One region of the Paenibacillus favisporus genome, then DNA from elsewhere that is predicted to be linked to it. Evidence: predicted binding sites of a transcription regulator. Region 1 holds the regulator's gene; each other region holds the start of a gene.

Region 1 (7,440 bases):
TGGACATCCCGCTCCTGTTTGAATCGGGTCTGGAAGCGATGTTTGAGCAGGTTCTGCTGGTCTATGCCCCGTTTGAGGTACAGGTGGAACGCCTGATGGAGAGGAACCGGCTGACGAAGGACGAAGCGGTCGCGCGGATTCGTTCCCAAATGGATATCGAAGAGAAGAAGAAGCGGGCCGACGTTGTGATCGACAACAGTGGACAACCTTCCGAGACGGAGCGCCAAGTGGATGAATTTTGGAACCGGAAGGGCCTGCTATGAAGTTTTTACGCAAAAAAAGAGTGCTTCTTCTGTTGTTTTTAGGATTTGTCGTCATCCTGTTTTTTAATACGAACTGGATGTCGTGGTTTTACCCGATTCATTATAAAGAGAATATTCGTGAGCAGGCTGAGCGTTATGACGTCGACCCGTTCCTGGTGGCTTCGATTATCCGGGTGGAATCCAATTACAAGCTGGGCAAGGAGTCCAAGAAGGGGGCTCTCGGCCTGATGCAGTTAATGCCGGATACGGCCAATTGGGCGATGGAAAAGGCCAAGCTTCCCGAAGTGACGCTGGACCATATTAAGCATGAGCCGGAGGCCAGCATCGAAATCGGCACCTGGTATCTCAAAACGCTGTCGGAGCAGTTTAAAGGAAACCGGATTGCCGTCATCGCTGCATACAACGCGGGGCCTGGTAAAGTGGATGGTTGGCTGAAAAGGGGCGTATGGGACGGGACCTACGACTCGGTCAAAAATATTCCCATTGGGGAAACCCGGCACTACGTTCAGCGGGTCATTTATTACTACAATCAGTACACGCGGATATACAGCGAGTTCTAAAGGGAGTACTGTTCTGTCGCTAAACATAACAAAAGAAGCATTGGAGAAGCTAGGTTAGCGTCTCCAACACTTCTTCGGGTATCAAACCGAATTAGAATTGACCAGCCAGTTGTTGTTCAGCCAGGGTCACCAAACGTTTAGTGATAAGTCCCCCGATCGAACCGTTCTCATATGCAGTCATGTTGCCTTGGTATCCGTCTTGTGGGATGCTGATACCCAGTTCTTGAGCGACTTCATATTTCAATTGGTTCAGGGCTGCGGTAGCTTTAGGTACTACCAGGTTGTTGGAGCTGTTGTTGTTGGAAGCCATTGTTGTTCACCTCCTCGCTGTTTGTAAATGTATTATGTCTCGAAGCTCAGAAGTTCATTACTCTTTTTGAAAAGTTTTTGTTGGAAATTTAATACATTTCGGTGAGACGGCAAGTTAATCCCTGATGGGATAAGGGTTCACGGTATTCGGACCCTGTGAATGTTCGTGATTTTGTTCTATATACACCGTGATTTGCAAAGGAAGGGAGTTTACCATGAAATGTCCGTACTGTGATTATGCCGGCACGAAAGTGCTGGACTCACGGCCCGCTAACGAAAATAAATCGATCCGCCGCAGGCGTGAGTGCGAGAAGTGCAGCCGGCGCTTTACCACGTTTGAGATGGTGGAGGAAACGCCGCTGATGGTCATCAAGAAGGATGGAAGCCGGGAAGAGTTCAGCCGGGATAAAATCCTCCGCGGCCTGATTCGCGCCTGCGAGAAGCGCCCGGTATCCGTGGAGCAGCTCGACATGATCGTCTCCGAGGTGGAGAAATCACTGCGCAACACCGCCGTGGCGGAGGTGGAGAGCCGCCAGATCGGCGAGCTGGTGATGGAGCAGCTGTATCCCGTGGACGAGGTGGCTTATGTCCGCTTTGCGTCGGTTTACCGCCAATTTAAAGATATCAACATGTTCATGAAAGAGCTGAAGGGGCTGCTGTCCAAAAATACGGTGGAGGACTGACCGTAAGGAAGCATGCTGCTTTGCCGGTCCGTTACTGAGGATGCAACCATCTTAAAGAGCAAAAGGGCCTTCCAGGGCCTCTTTTGCTTTTGGTGGTGGCCATGGCATGGGAGCATAAGGCTGAACACTTGCGTGAGCTCCAAAATCTTTTTGGATTTTTTTATTGACACATGCATAAATCTTTGATAAATTATAAGAGTCGCTGATACATAATAAATCAGTAGAAAATATTAAGGGGCCTTAGCTCAGCTGGGAGAGCGCATCGCTGGCAGCGATGAGGTCAGGGGTTCGATCCCCCTAGGCTCCATAAGAAGAAAAACCCTTGGGAATCAAGGGTTTTTTTGTTTTTTTATTTTCAGTTTGGCTTAATAAAATTTGGATTTGGGGACGAATGGGGGACAAATGTTTATTATTACCTCTTTAATTCCCCTTAATTTGGTTCGTCATTTAATGCTTTTATTAAGAGGGTTACCTCATCTTCGTTAGGATCAAGGACATCTTTCATGATTCGGTGAAAGAATCGAATAAAAGTTGAAGTCAAACCACCGGTTTTACAATCCTTCCGTGCACCTTCCTGTTCGTAATGAGTCTAGATTACCGCATTTATTAGTAATTCGTTATGAAAATTCCGGTTCAAATCTCACAGCCTTACGTGTTCCGCTTCTTCGCTACGAAGGAACAGCTACTGTTGTCAGCGCTTTCTTGTTTCTCGATTAGGACACCCCTTTGCCTGACGCCCCCGTCTTACATGTCAAGCCCGATCGGCATTTTGAGCTTAAGTCATGAGCGTGTCCCGCAAGAGTACGCCTCCTGATAATGCCCCCATTGAATGTCTGCAGTCAAGGGACGGGTAAGCCATACACCTAATCTCTTCCCCGGCTTATGCCAAACAGAACGGCAATATCGTCGTTTGGGGGATCGGCCTTACGGACCGGCCGGGGACAGCGGCGGAATCTGCCGAGCTGATCCAATGGTTCAAAAAACAGGGGCGTTTTTTAAAATTTATATGAATGGTTCTTATTTTCCCATTGAATAAGCTAATCAAATGATTTGTAAAAAAAGATTTTAAATTTAATATTGGTATGATATAGTGTTGTTACGTAACAATACGTGATCTATTTTATGCTACATAAGTTAATCATCGATGGGAGGTATTTACAATGTATCGGATGGGACGAAGATTGGGCTTGTTAATGTTGGCGGGTTTATTGGTAGTAATGACGGGGTGTAGCAGCAATAATTCTACTTCTTCAGCCAACGGGAATGGGGATTCGAAAGGCAAGACAACAACGCTTAAGTTTTTTCACCGCTGGCCCAATGAACCTAGAAATTCGTATTTCAATTACATTAAGGAGGAATTCGAAAAACAGAATCCGGGTGTCAAAATTGAGATGGAATCCGTCCTGAACGATAACTACAAGGAGAAAATCAAGGTTCTTGTCTCCTCGGGGGACATTCCGGATGTCTTCTCCTCCTGGTCGGACAGCTTTGCCGAAAGTCTGGTCTCCTCCGGCCGGGTTGAAGATCTTACTTCTATGTACGACTCCGATCCGGACTGGACAAAAACCCTGGTTCAGAATCAGCTGAAATCCTTCACTTTTGATGACAAAATATATGGTGTGCCTTTTACCATGGATGGAAAGGTCTTCTTTTATAATAAGAAAATATTCAACAAGCTGGGTCTGGAAAAACCAAAGACCTGGGACGAGTTCATAGCCCTGCTGGACAAGCTTAAGGCTTCCGGCTACGACACGCCGATTATCGAAGGCCTTCAGGATTCCTGGGCCGTAGGGCACTACCTGGGCACAATGAATCAGCGGATGCTGAGTCCGGAGGTGTTGGCAACTGACTATGCAGTGGGTACAGGCAAGTTTACGGATCCGGGATATCTACAAGTACTGAAGTATTGGCAGAAATTATCCTCATATATGGGACCAAACGCGACTTCCGTCAATCATGAAGCTACGAGAAATATGTTCATCGCCGGAGCAGTGCCGATCCATTATTTGCAGTTTGCCGAGCTAGGTTATCTGAAAAATAAACCCGATCTTGAGTTTGATTACTTTAACTTTCCGCAGTTCTCCGAAGGTAAAGGGAATCCCGAAGGTCTGACAGGTGCACCTGAAGGATTCATGATCAGCAAGGAAACAGCCAATAAAGAGCTTGCCGAGAAATTTGTAAAATTCATTGTCTCCCCTGAGAATGCAGCGAAGTTTCAGCAGGATGTAGGTTCTATGACAACTATAATAGGTGCGGCTACGAAGGAGAATTCCCCGCCGGGAACCCTGGAAGCGATCAAAGTGATCCAGAATGCGGCAGAAACCACCCCTTGGCTTGATAATGCGGTGGATCCCAGCGTAGCTGATGCCTTTATGCGTGGAGGCCAAGCCATTGCCGCGGGTATTGAGACGCCTGAAAATGTGCTCAAAGAAGTTCAAGCTGCAGCGGCGAAGCTTCAAGCCGTCAAAAAGTAGAAACGAAGTGCTTTAGCTGTGAAGAGGGGCTTCGCTCCCCTCTTTTCTTCTAAGATACAGGGAAATGCGTCTAACTGGGTTCCCGGGATAAAACAGGGGGAAAGTGATGAGAACAAGAAGAACGATAGCTCCTTATTTGTTTGTCTTGCCGTGTGTGCTGATGCTTGCAGTCTTCGTATATATGCCTCTGATCCAGAATTTCTTCTATAGCTTTCAGAATATCTCACTGCTGTCAGGAAAAAGCTCATTCGCCGGTTTGGATAACTATAAAACGCTTTTCTCCGACCCTGTTGTGGGCAAAGCCTTAATCAATAATGTGAAATATGCCGTGATCTCTTTAATCTGCCAGGTAGGATTTGGGCTGGTTCTGGCTGCCATCCTGGAGGAAGAGTTTCTGAGAAAGGTCTCGGCGGTATTCCGGACGATCTTTTTTATTCCCGTTATTATTTCTATTACGGTTATCTGTTTGCTATTTTCCTTCGTCTATAACCCGACGGACGGTCTGCTGAATATGTTTCTGCAAGCCGTGGGACTTGATGCCTGGGCTAAACCGTGGCTGGGTTCCGGTGCTACAGCCATTTATGCCGTTATTGCCGTATCGCAGTGGCAGAGTATCGGCTATTGCATGATGTTGTTCATTGTGGCCATTCAGAAAATTCCGCGCGACCTCTATGAAGCGGCCAAAATCGACGGGGCAGGCAGAGTAAAAGTCTTTTTCAGCATCACGCTGCCTCAGGTGAAAGAAATGATTTTTGTAAATTCACTTCTGACCATAACAGGGGCGTTCATGGTATTTAACGAACCCTTTATTCTGACCAAGGGTGGAGGTCCCGGAACCAGCTCTATTACGATTGCAGTTCTGATGTATCAGAACGGTTTTGTCAGAGACAACATGGGTTATGCCGCGACCATCTCACTGCTTATTTTTGTCATTACAGCAGTGCTGGCGCTCATACAGACATTATCATTCAGAACAGGGAAGGGGGACTGAAAATGGCCGGCAAGCTGCCTGTTTACAGACTCATTGTGCTGCTGCCTCTTCTGATAGGGGTAGTGCTGGTGATGTACCCGTTGTTCTGGATGGTGTCCTCATCATTTAAAAGCTACGATGAAATTTTTGGAGCTGTTTGGAATCTGCCAAGCGAGTGGTTGTTTTCGAACTACGCAACCGCCTGGACCAAAGGGATAGGCAATTATTTTATGAACAGTGTGATTGTCACCGTCAGCACGATTGCGGGCGTTGTCATCATTGCTTCACTGTGTGCGTATGGACTGAGCCGCTTCCGTTTCCGGTACAGCAAGACACTATTTATGTTCGTGCTCGGTGGAATGATGCTGGACCCGCAGGTGTGTCTGGTACCACTGTACAAGCTTTTGCAGAATTTAAATATTCATAATACGTATTTCGCCCTGATTCTGCCCTACATTGCCTTCAGGCTGTCGATCGCAGTGCTGCTTATCCGCTCTTATTTCCTGGGCATCCCCAAAGAGATTGAAGAGTCGGCAACCATAGATGGTTGTTCGGTCTTCCGGACCTATCTCAATATTTTCCTGCCCATGTCTCTTCCTATTATTATGACTACCATCATCCTTACCTCCTACTATGCCTGGAACGAGTTTCTGTTCTCTATTATCTTTATTGACTCTGACAAATACAGAACCATTCCGGCCGGACTGATGAACTTTAAAGATGCATTGTCAACCGATTGGGGAGTTCTGCTGGCCGGGCTGGTCATCTCTTCAATGCCGCTTATTATTCTATTTATTTTTATGCAGAAATATTTCATTCAGGGCATGTCTGAAGGCTCTGTAAAAGGCTGAATATCTCACATAAGAACTTGGGAGGATTTATCCATGAGAATGATTGCCGTAGGCGACAATGTTGCGGATTGTTATTTGGATCAAGGGCTCTACTATCCCGGAGGTAATGCCGTCAATGTGGCCGTGAACTGCAAGCGGAACGGGTGCGAGGAAGTGTCCTATATCGGTGTATTCGGGAATGACAAGAAGTCCGATCATATTATGGACTCGCTGGATAAGGAAGGAATCAGCTACCGTTATTCACGCAGAGTGTATGCGAACAGCGGCTCGCCCGGTGTGAAGCTGGTCGGCAATGACAGAGTATTCGTACGCGGTGCCCAGGATACAGCTCAGCATGTGCTTCGGCTGCGCCTAACGCCTGCGGATCTGGAATATATTGCGGGACATGACGTCTGCCATACCAGCTGTTATTCCAGCATAGAGAGGGAGCTTCCTGTAATTAAGGAACACTGCGATATTTCCTTCGACTTCTCCACAAGGACGGATGAAGATTATTTGGGGCAGGTATGCCCTCATATTAAATATGCATTTTTTTCGGGTGCGGAGCTTGACTCTGTGCAGATCGAAGCACTAATAAAGACCTGCCACCGATTGGGGACGGAAATTGTAGGCATAACGAAAGGAAGTGAAGGGGCGCTGTTCTCCAGAAACGGTATGCTGTACAAACAAGGGGTCACTCCAGCGGAGGTCGTGGATACGATGGGAGCGGGAGACAGCTTCATTGCCGGATTTCTGGTATCTTATCTAAAAAAAGGAGTTATGGAAGAGGCACTGCAGTCCGGGGCAAATTCTGCCGCGTATACCTGCACCTTTTACGGGGGGTTCGGGTATCCCAAACCCATAGGTGAGTAACTATACACCTGAATGCATGGTCACAAGCTGTTCATTACTTGAACAGCTTTTTGACATGTTATTTATTGCATACTAAACATACAAAACGAATTTGTCGCCTACGATATGCTGTTCCCCGTAATGAATGATTTCCATGGTGGAGGAAACAACGGTGCCCTGGGATAGCAGCAGCGGATAGCCGACCGGAATCTCCAAGTATTGTGCTTGTGCCGAATCGGCAAATACGGTCTGGATCGATTTGCGCTGGCGCATGAAGGAGACATCACGTTTGGCTTTGATAGTAGCGTACAGCGAATGGTTGTCCAAATTTTCCTGCAGCAAAAAGTTATAGGCATCTGTAAACACAGCGTAATCCAACATTACCGGAACTTCGTCGGCCAGCATAATGCGGCGGATCGCTACAAGACTGGAGTTCAAAGGAACATTCAGCGCTTCAGCCAGTTTGGAGGTGGCACTGATCTGCCGCTGTTCAACCAAT
Region 2 (7,440 bases), on a different contig from region 1:
AAGCCTTGAACGATACCGAACTTGTCGTTCAGCGTTTTGGCCATAGGAGCCAGGCAGTTCGTTGTGCAAGATGCGCCGGAGATTACTGTCTCAGTTCCGTCCAGTGTTTCGTGGTTAACGTTGTATACGATCGTCTTCATGTCGCCTGTAGCCGGAGCGGAGATCACAACTTTCTTAGCGCCGCCTTTCAGGTGTTTCTCAGCAGCTTCTTTCGTTGTGAAGAAGCCTGTGCACTCGAGAACGATGTCTACGCCAAGATCGCCCCAAGGAAGTTCTTCAGGGTTACGGTTCGCCAGAACCTTAACTTCTTTGCCGTTCACTTTGAAGAAGCCGTCGTGAACTTCGATGTCTCCGTTGAAAGTGCCTTGCGTTGTATCATATTTGAGCAGATGGGCCAACATCTTAGCGTCAGTAAGGTCGTTGATGGCTACAACTTCGATGCCTTCCACATTTTGAATACGGCGGAAAGCGAGTCGTCCGATACGTCCAAAACCGTTAATGCCTACTTTTACACTCATTGAATAGTCCTCCCAAAAGTTCGTATTTTATTTATTCAAAACAGGTAAATACCTGTCATGACATCAAAAGGAATGTTGTTTACTCGCTGCCAATTTCCCGGCAGATTTCGATAGCGGCCGCTTCGTCAACCACCAGAATGTCCTCGTGGCCGAATTTGAGCACCGCATGGATCGCTTTGGCCTTGCTTCGGCCGCCCGCAATGCCGATGACGGTCTCGGTCCGCATAATGTCCTCCAGCCGCAGCCCCAAAGTCATCATTTTATGAACGACAACGCCTTGTTCATTGAAATAGTAGCCAAAGGATTCGGCTACGGCTCCTTCCGACCGGATCTCCTCCACGGCGGCGGGATCCAGCCTTCTGCGGCGGGTCATCTCCATCGCGTCCCCGATGCCGTGCATGATGATGCGGCAGTGCCTGATCGCCTGGACGATCTCCTGGATGTTGCGGTCCTGCACCAGCGACTGATACGCTTCATCGCTCAGGAGGTCCGGCACATGCAGCAGCCGGTACTGCGCGCCGACGCGCTTGGCCATGGTGGATGCGATCGTGTTCGCCTGAAACTCCACGCTTTCGCCAAGTCCGCCCCTAGCTGGCACGAACCAGCTGTTCTTCATCGGTACGGCCGCCTGCGGCGTCAACTGCTCCGCCACTTCGGCGAGCGTTGAGCCTCCAGTCACCGCTACGGTGTCCCCTTGGTTCATGACGCCAAGCAGCGCTTTGGCACCCGCGCGTCCCAAGTCACGCTTCGTGAGCGGCGACGATTCGCAATCCCCGGGCACGACCACGACTTTGCGCAAGCCGTACGTCTGGCGGATCTTCTCGCCAAGATCATTGAGGCCGAACAGCACTTTCACCATCGGCTCCATCTGTTCAAGCAGCTTGCTTCCCGCCTCACTGACCCTCATCCCAGAGCTCTCGATCTCAATCAGGCCCTGGGACTTGAGAAGATCCGTCTCGGCCCGCAGCACCCGCTCGGTCATATGCAGGGATGCAGCGAGCGTTCTCCGGCCGATCAGCTCCGACAGCATGATCTGATGAAGAATGGTATATCTGGTCTTGAGAACGTCCACGAGATCAGGCAGAAGCTGCTTTTGTATCTCTAATATATCCCGCATTTCTTTCCACTCCTGCAACTTCGCTTCCCTCTCTCCCCTGGCCCTAAAATGTCCCGGGTCAACGTTTTAAGTCCCACCACTATTCTACTCAATAATGGCGCTGGTTGCAAGTAGTCCACTGACTATAATTCACATCAGCCTTTCCTCCTATACAGCATTTTCCTGATTCAAAAAATTTAATAACTTAACCCTTGCATTTTGAGGCAAGCTATCATATAATAACTCTTGCTATTGAATTTTGCGCCCGTGGTCCAATGGATATGACGTAGGCCTCCGAAGCCTGAGATCGAGGTTCAATTCCTCGCGGGCGCGCCATTTTTCTTCATATAGAAGAGAACGCAGAACGGCAACCGTTCTACGTTATGTTTTTAACCAAACGTACCACAGCCAATCAGATGGCTATTTTTTTTACCTTGAGTTTGACTTTCTTTGACTTTTTGTTTGAAATTGTTTATCATGTGGTTAATACGGTAACAGTATGTATAGAATGACCTATTTTGAGCCAATTAAGGGAGGTTTTCCACGTGAGTTATATTCCTATGGTCGTCGAACAAAGCAACCGCGGTGAACGGGCTTACGACATCTATTCCCGTTTGCTGAAAGACCGCATCATTTTCCTGGGCACCGAAGTCAATGACGTGGTCGCCAATTCTATCATCGCCCAGCTGCTGTTCCTCGCAGCCGAAGATCCGGAGAAAGACATCCATTTGTACATTAACAGCCCCGGCGGATCCATTACGGCCGGTATGGCGATTTTCGATACAATGCAGTTCATCAAACCGGACGTATCTACAATCTGCGTAGGCTTGGCCGCTTCCATGGGCGCGTTCCTGCTGAACGCCGGCGCCAAGGGCAAACGCTTCGGCCTGCCGAACAGTGAGATCATGATCCACCAGCCGCTCGGGGGTGCGCAAGGCCAGGCTACGGATATCGAAATCCGCGCCCGCCGCATTCTGAAAATGCGCGACACCTTGAACCGCATTCTGTCCGAACGTACCGGACAGCCGCTGGAGCGCATCGAGAAAGACACCGACCGTGACTACTTCATGAGCGCAGCTGAAGCGCAGGAATACGGACTGATCGATAAAGTTCTGGAAAGCACTCCAATCCAAGGCGTGTAAATATTTGCGGCTTTGGAACCGAAGAAAAACAGGGAATCTCCCCGAATCGATCCGCTTACGGATCGCCGGGGGGGCTCCCTGTTTTTTTGATTTTTCAAGGCGTCAAGCAGGCTGCAAGCCGCCCATGAACATGATTCTCACAGGCTTGACCACATCAATATATTGATGTATTATTCTTAATACCCGCTTTAAACCATCTACATATTGATTGTCAGCGGCATAGTATATATAACATAATTTCCCTCTATCCCAGTCTATCGGTGTAGTTCTAGGATGAAGGGATTTCATGAACCATTCTGTGATCACAAGAATAACGACCACGATATGTGGTGTGGTTATCTACAATGACGTCAATAGACGTTTTTTTTGCGCCCATTACCACGGCAGAGAACATTATTCAGGAGTGAAGGATCATGCTAATCGTCTATGATTCCAAGACCGGCAATGTCAGACGCTTTATCAACAAGCTGAACATGAGAGCCATTCCGATCGAAGAGCAGGAGCAGGTGAATGAGCCTTACGTGCTCGTAACGTATACAACAGGTTTTGGGCAGGTGCCCGAGAAAGTGTCCAACTTCCTGTCGAAGAACAACCGCATGCTTCGCGGCGTGTCGGCCAGCGGCAACCGGAACTGGGGGCCTCGTTTCGCCAAGAGCGCGGATACGATATCGGAGATGTACCATGTGCCGGTCATCACCAAGTTTGAGCTTTCGGGAACGATGCGGGATACGGAGATTTTCAAAGAGAGGGTGCGGAGCATTGAAGCATATTGAACTCAACAACGAAATTATGCAGCGCGGATCGGACGGTTACTTTCAATTGGAAAAAGACCGGGAGGCGGTTGCCGCCTTTATGGAGGAAGTGGAGCGCGATACAATGAAATTCGGCTCCCTGCGCGAGAAGCTGGATTACCTTATTAGCAACGACTACTATGAAAACGTGTTTGAGCATTACACCTACGACGAAGTCGAGTCCGTGTTCAACCTGACGGCGAGCAGCGACTTCCAGTTCCAGTCCTACATGGCGATCTCGAAGTTCTACAAGGACTATGCGATGAGAACCAACGACAAGAAGCAGTACCTGGAGCAGTACCCGGACCGCGTCGCCATCGTGGCGCTGTACCTGGGCGAAGGGAATATCGGTAAAGCGCTCCGTATCGCCGAAGCGATGATCGAGCAGCGGCTGCAGCCAGCGACCCCGACCTTCCTCAATGCCGGCAAAAGCCGCCGCGGCGAGCTGGTCTCCTGCTTCCTGCTGGAAATGGACGATTCGCTCAATTCGATCAACTACGTGCTCGGCACCTGCATGCAGCTGTCCAAAATCGGCGGCGGCGTCGCCGTCAATTTGTCCAAGCTGCGTGGGCGCGGCGAACCGATCAAAGGCGTGGCCGGAGCGGCCAAAGGCATCATGCCGGTGCTGAAGCTGATGGAGGACGCGTTCTCCTATGCCGACCAAATGGGCCAGCGTAAAGGCTCGGGTGCCGGATACTATAACATTTTCGGCTGGGATGTCATCGAGTTCCTCGATTCGAAGAAAATCAACGCCGATGAGAAGCTGCGCATCAAGACGCTGTCGATCGGGCTGATTGTCCCGAACAAATTTTACGAGCTCGCCGCCCAGAACAAGCCGCTTGTGGTCTTTGGCCCCTACTCGGTATACAAAGCCTACGGCAAGCATCTGGACGACCTCGACATGGACGAAATGTACGACGAGCTGCTCACCAATGACCAGGTGACGAAGAAAACCGTCATGAGCGCCCGTGACATGCTGACGAAAATCGCTTCGATTCAGCTCGAGTCCGGTTATCCGTACATCGTGAACAAATCGAACGCCAACAAGGTGCATGCGCTGAAGGATGTCGGCCAGATCAAAATGTCCAACCTGTGCACAGAAATTTTCCAGCTGCAGGAGACTTCGGAAATTAACGACTACGGTGTCGACGATGTGATCCGCCGGGACATCAGCTGCAACCTGGCCTCGCTGAACATCGTGAACGTGATGGAGCAGGGGAAAATCAAGGAATCGGTCCGTGTCGGCATCGAGGCCCTTACGGTCGTCAGCGATCACTCCCGCGTGGAGAACGCGCCGGGCGTGAGTCTCGCCAACAAGGAGCTGCACTCCGTCGGCCTTGGAGCCATGAACCTGAACGGTTACCTGGCCAAAAACAAAATCGCATACGAGAGCGCGGAAGCGCGCGAGTTTGCGAGCACCTTTTTCATGATGATGAACTACTACTCGCTGGAGCAAAGCATGGAAATCGCGCGCGATCGCGGCGAAACGTTCCGGGACTTCGACAAGTCCGAGTACGCGAAGGGTACCTATTTTGACCGCTACCTCGAAAAGGACTTCCGGCCGCAATCGGAACGCGTGAAGCAGCTGTTTGAAGGCATCGAGATCCCGTCCCCTGAGGACTGGGCGCAGCTCAAGGCGCTTGTACAGAAGCACGGACTGTACCATGCCTACCGTCTGGCGATCGCGCCGACGCAGAGCATCTCGTACATCCAGAACGCGACGTCCAGCGTCATGCCAATCGTCGAGCATATCGAAACGCGTACCTACGCGAACTCGACGACATATTACCCGATGCCGTTCCTCAGCGCGGAAACGCAGTGGTATTATAAATCGGCCTACAATATCGACCAGTTCCGCCTGATCGACATGATCGCGGAAATCCAGCAGCATGTGGACCAAGGCATTTCCACCGTGCTGCACGTCAACAGCACCGTATCGACCCGGGAATTGTCCCGTTTCTATATTTACGCCGCCCAGAAAGGGCTCAAATCGCTGTACTACACCCGGACAAAAAAATTGTCCATCGAAGAATGCACCAGCTGCGCTGTCTAAATTCGAATATTACGCAAGGCGACGGCGGGGGCTTGAACAGCCCCTGTCGCCTTCTTCTATAAAAGGAGCAATGGTCTGATGAAAGCAGTAAACTGGAACCGGCCCGACGACGATTTTACGCTCATGTTCTGGCAGCAGAACATCATGCAGTTTTGGACCGACGACGAAATCCCCTTATCCGACGATAAAATGGACTGGATCAAAATGACCGACGAGGAGCGCACCGCCTACAAGCATGTGCTGGGCGGACTGACGCTACTGGATACGCTGCAGGGCGGCGTCGGCATGCCGAAAATTTTGGAGCATGTGGAAGGCCTGCAGCGCAAAGCCGTGCTCGGCTTCATGTCGATGATGGAGCAAATCCACGCCAAATCGTACAGCAGCATCTTCACCACGCTCGCCTCGACGGAAGAGATCGACGCCATTTTCCGCTGGGTGGAGGACAACGAGCAGCTGCAGTTCAAAGCGAAGAGCATCGAATCTTGGTACGCGAACATTCAAACCAAGCGCGATCTGTACAAGGCGATGGCCGCTTCCGTCTTCCTGGAAAGCTATCTGTTCTACAGCGGCTTCTTCTACCCGCTTTACCTGGCCGGCCAGGGCAAAATGACCAGCAGCGGCGAAATCATCGACCTGATCATCCGCGACGAGAGCATTCACGGCCTGTACGTCGGCACGCTGGCCCAGGAGCTGTTCCAGGAGTTCTCTTTCGAAGAGCAGGAGGAGCTGCGCCGGGAGCTGTACGAGCTGCTTGAGACGCTGTATCAGAACGAGGTGAAATATACGGATGATCTGTACAGCCCGATCGGACTGCAGGAGGAAGTCAAAACCTATGTCCGCTATAACGCCAACAAAGCGCTGATGAATCTCGGCTTCGAGCCGCATTTCCCGGAAGAGCCGATCAACCCGATCGTCTTCAATGGCATCAGCACCCACACCAAGCAGCATGATTTCTTCTCGAAAAAAGGCAACGGCTACGTCCGCGCGATCAACATCGAGCCGCTGTCCGACGACGACTTCGTGTTTGACGTATAGTTCAGGCAAGTAAACAGAAGGAGCTCCGCTCCATAACAAAGTCCCCTTTGAGCAGGCAAGTGCAGGAAGCGCACTGCCGTTTGCTCAGAGGGGATTTTTTCTGGATTGTCGTATCCACAGCAGCGCAATTCTCTTGTTGACATTTCAAATTATTTTGAAATATAATGTTCCCGATCCAATCATTTCAAAATAATTTGAATTATAGGGGTGAACTACGAATGTCTACCGATCAACAAACTCGGCTAAGCGGCTCTACATCCGAAATGGCTTCCGTCAAGCAGCGGGGCATGGGATGGAGTTTGGCACTGCTTGCTCTAGCACAGCTGATTTACGGGCTCGACATCAATATCGTTTTCGTCGCTTTGCCTGAGATCGGACATGGCCTTGGCTTCTCGGAACAGTCCCTGCAATGGGTGGTCAGTGCTTACACGGTTTTCTGCGGGGGCTTCCTGCTTCTTGGAGGGCGTGCTGCCGATATGCTGGGACAAAAGCGAATGTTTATTTTTGCGTTGGTCCTTTACGCCCTTTCGTCGCTATTGGGAGGCTTGGCTTGGGACCCGCTCGTCATCATTATAGCCCGTGCCATCCAGGGTATCGGAGCGGCGTTCCTGTTTCCGGCCACGTTATCGCTGATCAACCGATTGTTTGAGGAAGGTCCGCGCCGAAACCGCGCTCTTGCCGTATGGGGCGGGGCCGGAGCCAGCGGCCTGACGATTGGCTCGATCCTGGGCGGCGTATTGACGAATGCGTTCGGCTGGGAAGCGGTCTTTTTGGTGAATGTTCCATTAGCAGGAATCGTTGCACT
Region 3 (7,440 bases), 310 kb from region 1:
AAAAAGGTTGCGATCATCATCGACGACTTCGGGAACGGGCAAGGGGGAACCGAAGAAATGCTGTCCCTGCCGATCAAGCTGACCGTGGCCATCATGCCGTTTCTTCCTACCAGTAAAACCGACGCGGAGCTGGCCCATAAGCAGGGGCATGACGTCATTGTCCATATGCCGATGGAGCCCAAGCAGGGAAATCCCAAGTGGCTGGGTCCCGGCGCCATTACCTCCAATATGAGCAATGAGGAGATTCGCCAACGGGTGGAGGAGGCCATCGACAACGTGCCGTATGCGGTCGGCATGAACAATCATATGGGATCGAAGATTACCGGAGACGAACGGATCATGTCCATCGTGCTGGAGGTCTGTCGCGAGCGTGGGTTGTTCTTCGTGGACAGCAAGACCAACTACCATTCCGTTGTCGGAAAGCTGGCCGTTCAGATGGGAATGCCTCCGGTGGCCAATAACATATTTCTGGACGACCGGCACACCGTCAGCCATGTCAGCAAACAAATGAAAGCCGTTGAAACCTGGGCGAGCGAACATCAGAACTGTGTAACGATCGGGCATGTCGGCGTGCAGGGGAAAAAGACGGCGGAGGCCATTCGCCAAAGCATCACCGGTATGCAGAATTCCGTATCTTTTGTAGGAATCAGCGATCTCGTCCGGGATATCTGGGATTGGAAGCCGGCGCCTATATTGCCGTCAAATAATAGTTGATTCCGTTCGCGATGGCCTGCGCGATCTTGAGCTGCCCGCGCCGATTGCACAGCATCGCCCGGTCTGCGGCATTGCTGAGAAATCCGGTCTCTACGATAACCGCAGGATCTTTGACCTGGTTCAGCAGGTAAAACGGGCTTCCCAGCCGGATGCTTCCCTTCGTCTGGTACAGCGGGTTAAGCTGCTGCTGAATGCTGTCCGCGAGCAGGACGCTGCGCCCTTCGTTCTGGTGAAGCACAAGCGCCCCGTGCTTTGAAGGATTGCGGCCCCAATTGACGTGAAGACTCACGACGATCAGGGTCGGCAGCTGATGGCTTAGTTCCTTGCGCTGCGCGAGATCGCGTTTATGGCGGGAAGAGCTGCGGAGCCAGTGATTGTCGTCGCTGAGGGCGTAATCAGCCGTCCGGTTCAAGACCGCGTCGTACCCCTGGCTGCGCAGCAGCATAAACAGCTTCTGGGCGATGGCGAGGTTAATGTCCTTTTCCAGAATGTTCTGAAATGAAGTCCCTCCGTCGACACCGCCATGTCCTGCATCCACGATAATAACTTCATGCGGAAAAGCCGGATGCTCCGGATAGGCGTTCGTACTTTGGTCACCAGGGCCTGCGGCCCAAGCGGACGAGCTGCCTGCGCACAACATTGCCGGGATCAGGAGGAAGGCGGCGATCAAGCTTTTGATAGGCATAGAGGATGGCCCTCCTTTCGATAAACGGGATTTGAGCGAAAAATTGATGTCGAAGTTAGAATGTGCAATAAACGGTAAAAAATGCACCGTCCGCATTCCTCCGTTTAGATTACAGTATCTCTGTGCAAACTAAGAGCATAGCAGAGCTGTAATTTGGCATTGTGGGAGGAATGGAAATGGCCAGTGGAGATGAACTTGTAAAATACATTACAGAGCGCGTCGTCAACTACATGGAAACACCCAAGGAAGAACGAAGGAAGCAAAAATATAAAGAGCCGTGGACGGTCAAATGGTTCGGCATGATCCCGTTCGGATTGTCCCAATGGGGAGGCCGGGCGGCTGACAAACGCCATCCCAAGCGGCGAAAAATCAAGATGCGGAATCTTCATGACTGAACGAAAATGAAAGAAGGCGGACCTCGTGTGGATACGAGGTCCGCTTCTTTTTTGGGTAGGAAATGCGATAAGGGCAGGAACAGCTAATCATGCAGCGGATCTAGGGGCGGGCATGAAATTCTCCGGCAGCCATCAGCATGGAGACAGGGAGGTATCGGGTTCCGGCACGTCCCGTGGCCGCGTAGCTGACCGCAGGAGCGTTTGAGGCCGGGGACCATGTCTGAATCCCGCTTACCGCAAACGGCGCCCCATAGGACGCGTTACGGCCGGGAGCGGTGAAGATCAGGCTGCTGCCGGATGCGACTGCTTTCAGCAGATCGTCTCCGCGGCGGATGTTCAGCCGAGGGGAGGTCATCCAGAGCAGGTCGTCATAAGGATCGTTGCCATCTATCTTCGCAGCAGGTGACGATGCCTCGAGCCGGAGACCGTTCTGATTGGTAACGACTGCCGTCTTAGAAACGGAGGCGGTGCTGGCGGAAACGGCATTTGCCGGCAGAAGCTCCAAGGTCAGCGCATTGATGTACATGGCCGGCTTGCCGGTCAGGGTCACTTTCCAAACCGGCAGCATTGCCGAATATTGAGCTTGGATTTGAACGTTTGCGGGGAGGCCGGGGTGATCGGGAATAAGGCCATCCTCAGCCAACCGGTCATGGAGCGCATCGCTGCTGTAAGGGATGGCTGGACCGCTGCCGTACTCGCTGAGCATATACCCGCCTTCCTCCCTAGCGGTGAATATTAAATATCCCAGCTGCTTGCTATCCTTTGAAACGATCGCAAGCCAGCTGTGGGTGCCGGGCCCTAGCGGGTAATAGTCGATGGCGGCGCCGTCCCACTGCTGAAACTCGGACTGCGCGGACAGCTCGCGGACGACGGAGCCGGCAAAGCTCTCCAGCGGCGCGGGCACTGCCTGCATGTCCGATCCCGATGCGATTCGAAGCAAGGCCGTCCGCGCTGGGCTTGCCGCCTTGGCGGCAGCGATGCCGACCGCTGCGGCCGATTGCGGGACCGCAGAACCCCATGCCGGCCAGGCGCAGCTGACGGCACAGGTCAACGCCGTCATTTTTAAAGCGAGAGATACCATCCTCACCACATTCACCCTCCTCGATTTCAGAGCTTTATTGACATCATTGTATCGGACAAGCCGTAAAAAGGCTGTTGCAAGGTGTCGGGCTTTGGGGCACGGGCACGGGTCTTTTTTTGCCTTCTTTTAGCGAGGGAGGTCAAATGCTCATGGACGGATGGATCTTAAGTGAAACAGACCGCAGGTTATGGCGGACAGGTTCACCTTGGGTTCATACTGCCATGTCATTTCGCTGCGCCGGTTGTCGTATTGCTCCCGGATGGCCGTAAGCTTTTCCTCCTCGGTTTCTTTCAGGAGGTCTTCGTAATACATGTCGATCACTGCAAGCTCATCCCTAAGGCGCTCCCTAGCGGCTTCCGCCCAGCTGTAATCCTCGCCCGCCAGCTGATCCTTCATATGCTTCTCCAGCAGATTGGCTGCGCCTGCGAGCGAGAGGCTTCCCGGCTGGATGTGGATATTCTCGGGAAGCCGCGGCCCGAGTTGAAGCTTATCCAGACGCCGGGCAAACTGTTGGTCGATTTGCCCCGTCACCAGCGAGATGCCGATGAAGTGGAGCGCTTCTTTCTTCACGTCGCAGGTCATCTCGACCTTGAAGCAGACGCCCAGCCACGGCTCGTAGGGGGCGGAGAACAGCGTCTCCCGCTGCAAAGGGCCCGGCTGCTCGAACAGGTATACGCAGGAGCCCTCCTGCCGGGCTACGGACCAAATTTGCTGCAGCCGGCTGCTGCCGTATGTGACGTCTTCGCGGGGAATCCGCCCCGGGCCGATCCGCGGCCCTGCCGGATTCACCCCGAAATACCTCGACAGAATTCTGTCCTGCGGCTGAGGCTGCGCTGAAGGCGGTGGGGTTTTGGCCGCCTGTTCGTTATATTGGTCCGGGTCAAAGACGAAGGTGTAGGAGAGAGTCTCCGGCTCCGCCCCCGTCCGTTCAATAAAGCCCCAGTAGTAGGGGCGGTTGGTCAGCTGTTTGTCCGCCTGCGGTGACAGCTTGACGGTCACGTGATAAGGAGACTTCTCGATAATGCTGCATTCGGTCGTCTCCAGATAGGTTAGCACTTGCTTCTGAACTTCCTGCGGGGACAGGCTCATCAAGCTTCCTCCTCAATGACGGTTTCCGCATCTTCGTATTCGATCTCGCGCTTGATCTGGTCAAGCGACTGCCCGAGCGAGCTGACCTTGCTGCGGATTTCCTCATCCGACTCCGACTCGAGGAACAGCTTGTACAGGCTTTTCTCGAACGATTCCTTTTTCTCGAAACGCTCCAGAATGACATCCAGGCCGCCGATGACCGTCTCGAACATGTTGATTTTTTCGTGCAGCAGGTTCAGGATATGCTCCTCGATCGTTCCGGTGGTGGACAGGTTGTAAATCTTCACGTCGTTCTGCTGCCCGAGCCGGTGGACTCGGCCGATCCGCTGCTCGACCCGCATCGGGTTCCACGGCAGGTCAAAATTGATCATATGGTGGCAGAACTGCAGGTTGATGCCCTCGCCGCCGGCTTCGGTAGCGATCATGACCTGGGCCCGGCCGCGGAACAGGTCCATCATCCAGTCCTTTTTACCCCGGTTCATTCCGCCGCGGTACGGCACACAGGACAAGCCGTGCTTTTGAAAATACTGAAGCAGGTATTCCTGTGTCGCCCGGTATTCGGTAAACACGATGACCTTTTCGTTCATGTCCTTGATCAGCTCGATCGTCTTTTCGGCCTTCGTGTTCGCTTTGATGTTCCGGATTGCGTTCACCAGCTCCCACACCTCGGCGGTGAGCGGGGAGTCGTCCGGAATCTTCTTGGACAGGTTCACGAGGGTCAGGAACACCGCGTCCCGGCTGCTGCACACCTCGCGCTGCAGCGTGACCAGGGACAGCATGCTGCTGAGGTTGCCCCCGGACGCTTTGTACTGGTTCTTGACGAAGGATGTTACACCGTCGTACAGCGCCTGCTCCTCAGGAGAGAGCTGCAGGCTGACGTTGCGTACCGTCCGCTTGGTGAACTGCACAGGACCTTCGCCGCGCCGGTTGCGGATCATCACCTTGGCGAGCTCGTCCCGGAGCTGACCCTCGTTCTTCGCCTGCCGTTTGCCGACGACGAAGTTGGCCGCAAAATCCCCCTGCCGCCCGAGCTGGCCGGGCTTCAGCAGCGTAATGAGGTTAAAGAGCTCGCTCATATCGTTTTGAACCGGCGTCGCGGTCAGCAGCAGGCAGTACTTTTTCCGAAGCTTCTGTATAAATTGATAGTTCGTCGTTTTCTTGTTCTTCAGCTTGTGCGCCTCGTCGATAATGAGCATGTCGTATTCCTGCTCCATCAGCATGTCCTTATGGGGCTCGCGCTTGGCGGTATCCATGGAAGCGACGACGACGTCGGAATGCCAGGAATACGCCTTTTTCTGCGCGACCGCCGGGATGCCGAATTTGCTGTTCAGCTCGCGGACCCACTGGAGCACCAGGGAGGCGGGCACCAGAATCAGCACTTTGGATACCAGCCCGCGCACCATGTATTCTTTTAAAATGAGTCCCGCTTCGATCGTCTTGCCCAGTCCGACCTCATCGGCCAGAATGGCTCTGCCGGACATCTCAAACAGCACCCTCCGCGCCGTGTCGATCTGATGGGGAAGGGGGGACAGGTCCTGCAAATGCTTCACACACTGCAGCTCGTCAAAGCTCGTCACAAGCCGCGCCTCTTCGCCTTGAACGGCCAGCTGAAACAGCCGGAAGTCACCCCAGGGGCCGCCTTTATCCAGGCGGGATTCCAGGTTATCCAGCCAGCTGCGGTCAATATTCAGGGGAACGGGAAGGTCCCCGGCCTGCGCCCCGCTACCGAGATGAGAAGTTTTCAAGCCTTGTACCTCCTTCATAGGTTCGTAATCTCGCGTAACAGTAGTATGCACGTAAACCGGAGAGTTCATAACCTCCGTATGGTTGAAGGCATCCGCTGATTTTCACAATTTTTTTCAAAGGAACTGAAGCAAAAAAGTGAGATTGGCGGAGAAAAGCAAAGGTTGTCCCAGAGTGAAGAGCTTTCATGGTCTAAATTTCAGGATTAAGGCGTGGAGTAACAATATGTGGTATAGTATAATCATCTATGCACACAATATATGGTACATGACGAGCGGATTTGCGTTTTAAATGGGGTTATTTCGTTTATTAATTGGAAGGAACCCGGCTACATACAAGCCTTTCCCGGAAGTGAACCGGCACTTTTAGCGCAGGCGGCAGACCGACAATATCCGCTGATCGGAACCGGAGCCGATTCGTTCGGCAGAACCAGTCATGGGAGGAGAATGTAACAGTGAATCAAGTTCAAAGCAAACAGAAGCTTGAGGGGTTAAGCGAAAAAATCTTTTTGGACCGGTATGCATGGAAGGACCCTAACCCGAATCACGCTAAAGTAGGAGATGTCGTTCTCGTACTGACCAAGGATGATCCGAAGTTTCCGACAAAGGAAGTCGGCGAGATCGTATCGCGCGAGGGGAAACGGGCGACGGTAAAAACACGCCGCGGCGAGCTGGTGGAGACGGACGTCGAGAAGCTGACGCTGAACATCGAGAAGACGCCTGAGGAAATGTGGGAGCGGTTGGCTGGGGCCATGGCATCGGCGGAACCGACGCCGGAGCTGCAGGCCGAGTGGAAAGAGAAGTTCCGCTACATTCTGGAAGACTGGAAGCTCGTTCCGGGCGGGCGGATCGCCGCCGGAGCGGGTGCCAGTGACGAGCTGACGCTGTTTAACTGTTACGTCATTCCTTCGCCGAAGGACAGCCGCGGCGGTATCATGGCGACGCTGTCCGAGATGACCGAAATTATGGCGCGGGGCGGCGGGGTCGGCATCAATCTGTCCTCGCTCCGTCCGCGCAGATCCGTGGTCAAGGGCGTGAACGGATCCTCGAGCGGTGCGGTATCCTGGGGTGGACTGTTCAGCTACACGACCGGCCTGATTGAGCAGGGCGGCAGCCGGCGCGGCGCGCTGATGCTCATGATCAACGACTGGCACCCGGACGTGCTCGACTTTATTACGGTCAAGCAGACGATGGGACAAGTGACGAACGCCAACCTTTCCGTCTGTGTCAGCAATGATTTCATGAAGGCGGTCAAGGAGGATCTGGACTGGGAGCTGGTATTCCCGGATACGACGGATCCGGATTACGACGAGCTGTGGGACGGCGACCTTGAGAAATGGAAGCAGGGCGGCCATGCTGTCATTCCGTACCGGACGGTGAAGGCGAGCGAAATCTGGCATACGATTATCGAATCGGCATGGAAATCGGCCGAGCCGGGCGTCGTCTTTATGGAATATTACAACCAGATGTCCAACAGCTGGTACTTCAACCCGATCATCTGCACGAATCCGTGCGGCGAGCAGGGGCTTCCGGCATGGGGCGTCTGCAACCTGTCTGCGATGAATCTTTCCAAGTTCTACGATGAAGAGAAGCATGATGTGGATTGGGACGAACTGGCGACGGTGACGCGCTACTCCGTGCGTTTCCTGGATAACGTTATCGACACGACGCCGTACCATTTTGAAGAAAACGAGAAAAACCAGAAGAAGGAGCGCCGGATCGGCCTCGGTTCGA

The links. The regulator NrdR, encoded in region 1, represses ribonucleotide reductase genes. The targets are predictions, from matches to a motif close to AACACNATATATNGTGTT.
Region 2: nrdI (class Ib ribonucleoside-diphosphate reductase assembly flavoprotein NrdI) is a predicted target of NrdR. The motif match lies at 3,073-3,090, and genes of this name have one in related genera.
Region 3: ABID47_RS10620 (adenosylcobalamin-dependent ribonucleoside-diphosphate reductase) is a predicted target of NrdR. The motif match lies at 5,958-5,975, and genes of this name have one in related genera.

Annotation. Positions count from the first base shown of each region.
Region 1 covers NZ_JBEPLV010000002.1:228,309-235,748, forward strand. The annotation lists gene coaE (dephospho-CoA kinase) at 1-263, shown strand, start outside; gene ABID47_RS09095 (lytic transglycosylase domain-containing protein) at 260-823, shown strand; gene ABID47_RS09100 (alpha/beta-type small acid-soluble spore protein) at 915-1,133, opposite strand; gene nrdR (transcriptional regulator NrdR) at 1,348-1,815, shown strand; tRNA gene ABID47_RS09110 (tRNA-Ala) at 2,050-2,122, shown strand; gene ABID47_RS09115 (ABC transporter substrate-binding protein) at 2,976-4,289, shown strand; gene ABID47_RS09120 (carbohydrate ABC transporter permease) at 4,396-5,280, shown strand; gene ABID47_RS09125 (carbohydrate ABC transporter permease) at 5,283-6,110, shown strand; gene ABID47_RS09130 (PfkB family carbohydrate kinase) at 6,144-6,962, shown strand; gene ABID47_RS09135 (GntR family transcriptional regulator) at 7,035-7,440, opposite strand, start outside.
Region 2 covers NZ_JBEPLV010000004.1:37,668-45,107, reverse strand. The annotation lists gene gap (type I glyceraldehyde-3-phosphate dehydrogenase) at 1-518, opposite strand, end outside; gene ABID47_RS18195 (sugar-binding transcriptional regulator) at 598-1,635, opposite strand; tRNA gene ABID47_RS18190 (tRNA-Arg) at 1,876-1,950, shown strand; gene clpP (ATP-dependent Clp endopeptidase proteolytic subunit ClpP) at 2,160-2,756, shown strand; gene nrdI (class Ib ribonucleoside-diphosphate reductase assembly flavoprotein NrdI) at 3,170-3,529, shown strand; gene nrdE (class 1b ribonucleoside-diphosphate reductase subunit alpha) at 3,516-5,600, shown strand; gene nrdF (class 1b ribonucleoside-diphosphate reductase subunit beta) at 5,679-6,635, shown strand; gene ABID47_RS18165 (MFS transporter) at 6,854-7,440, shown strand, end outside.
Region 3 covers NZ_JBEPLV010000002.1:537,773-545,212, forward strand. The annotation lists gene ABID47_RS10590 (divergent polysaccharide deacetylase family protein) at 1-714, shown strand, start outside; gene ABID47_RS10595 (N-acetylmuramoyl-L-alanine amidase) at 689-1,399, opposite strand; gene ABID47_RS10600 (YqzE family protein) at 1,576-1,794, shown strand; gene ABID47_RS10605 (hypothetical protein) at 1,895-2,881, opposite strand; gene ABID47_RS10610 (YqhG family protein) at 3,023-3,964, opposite strand; gene ABID47_RS10615 (DEAD/DEAH box helicase) at 3,964-5,709, opposite strand; gene ABID47_RS10620 (adenosylcobalamin-dependent ribonucleoside-diphosphate reductase) at 6,162-7,440, shown strand, end outside.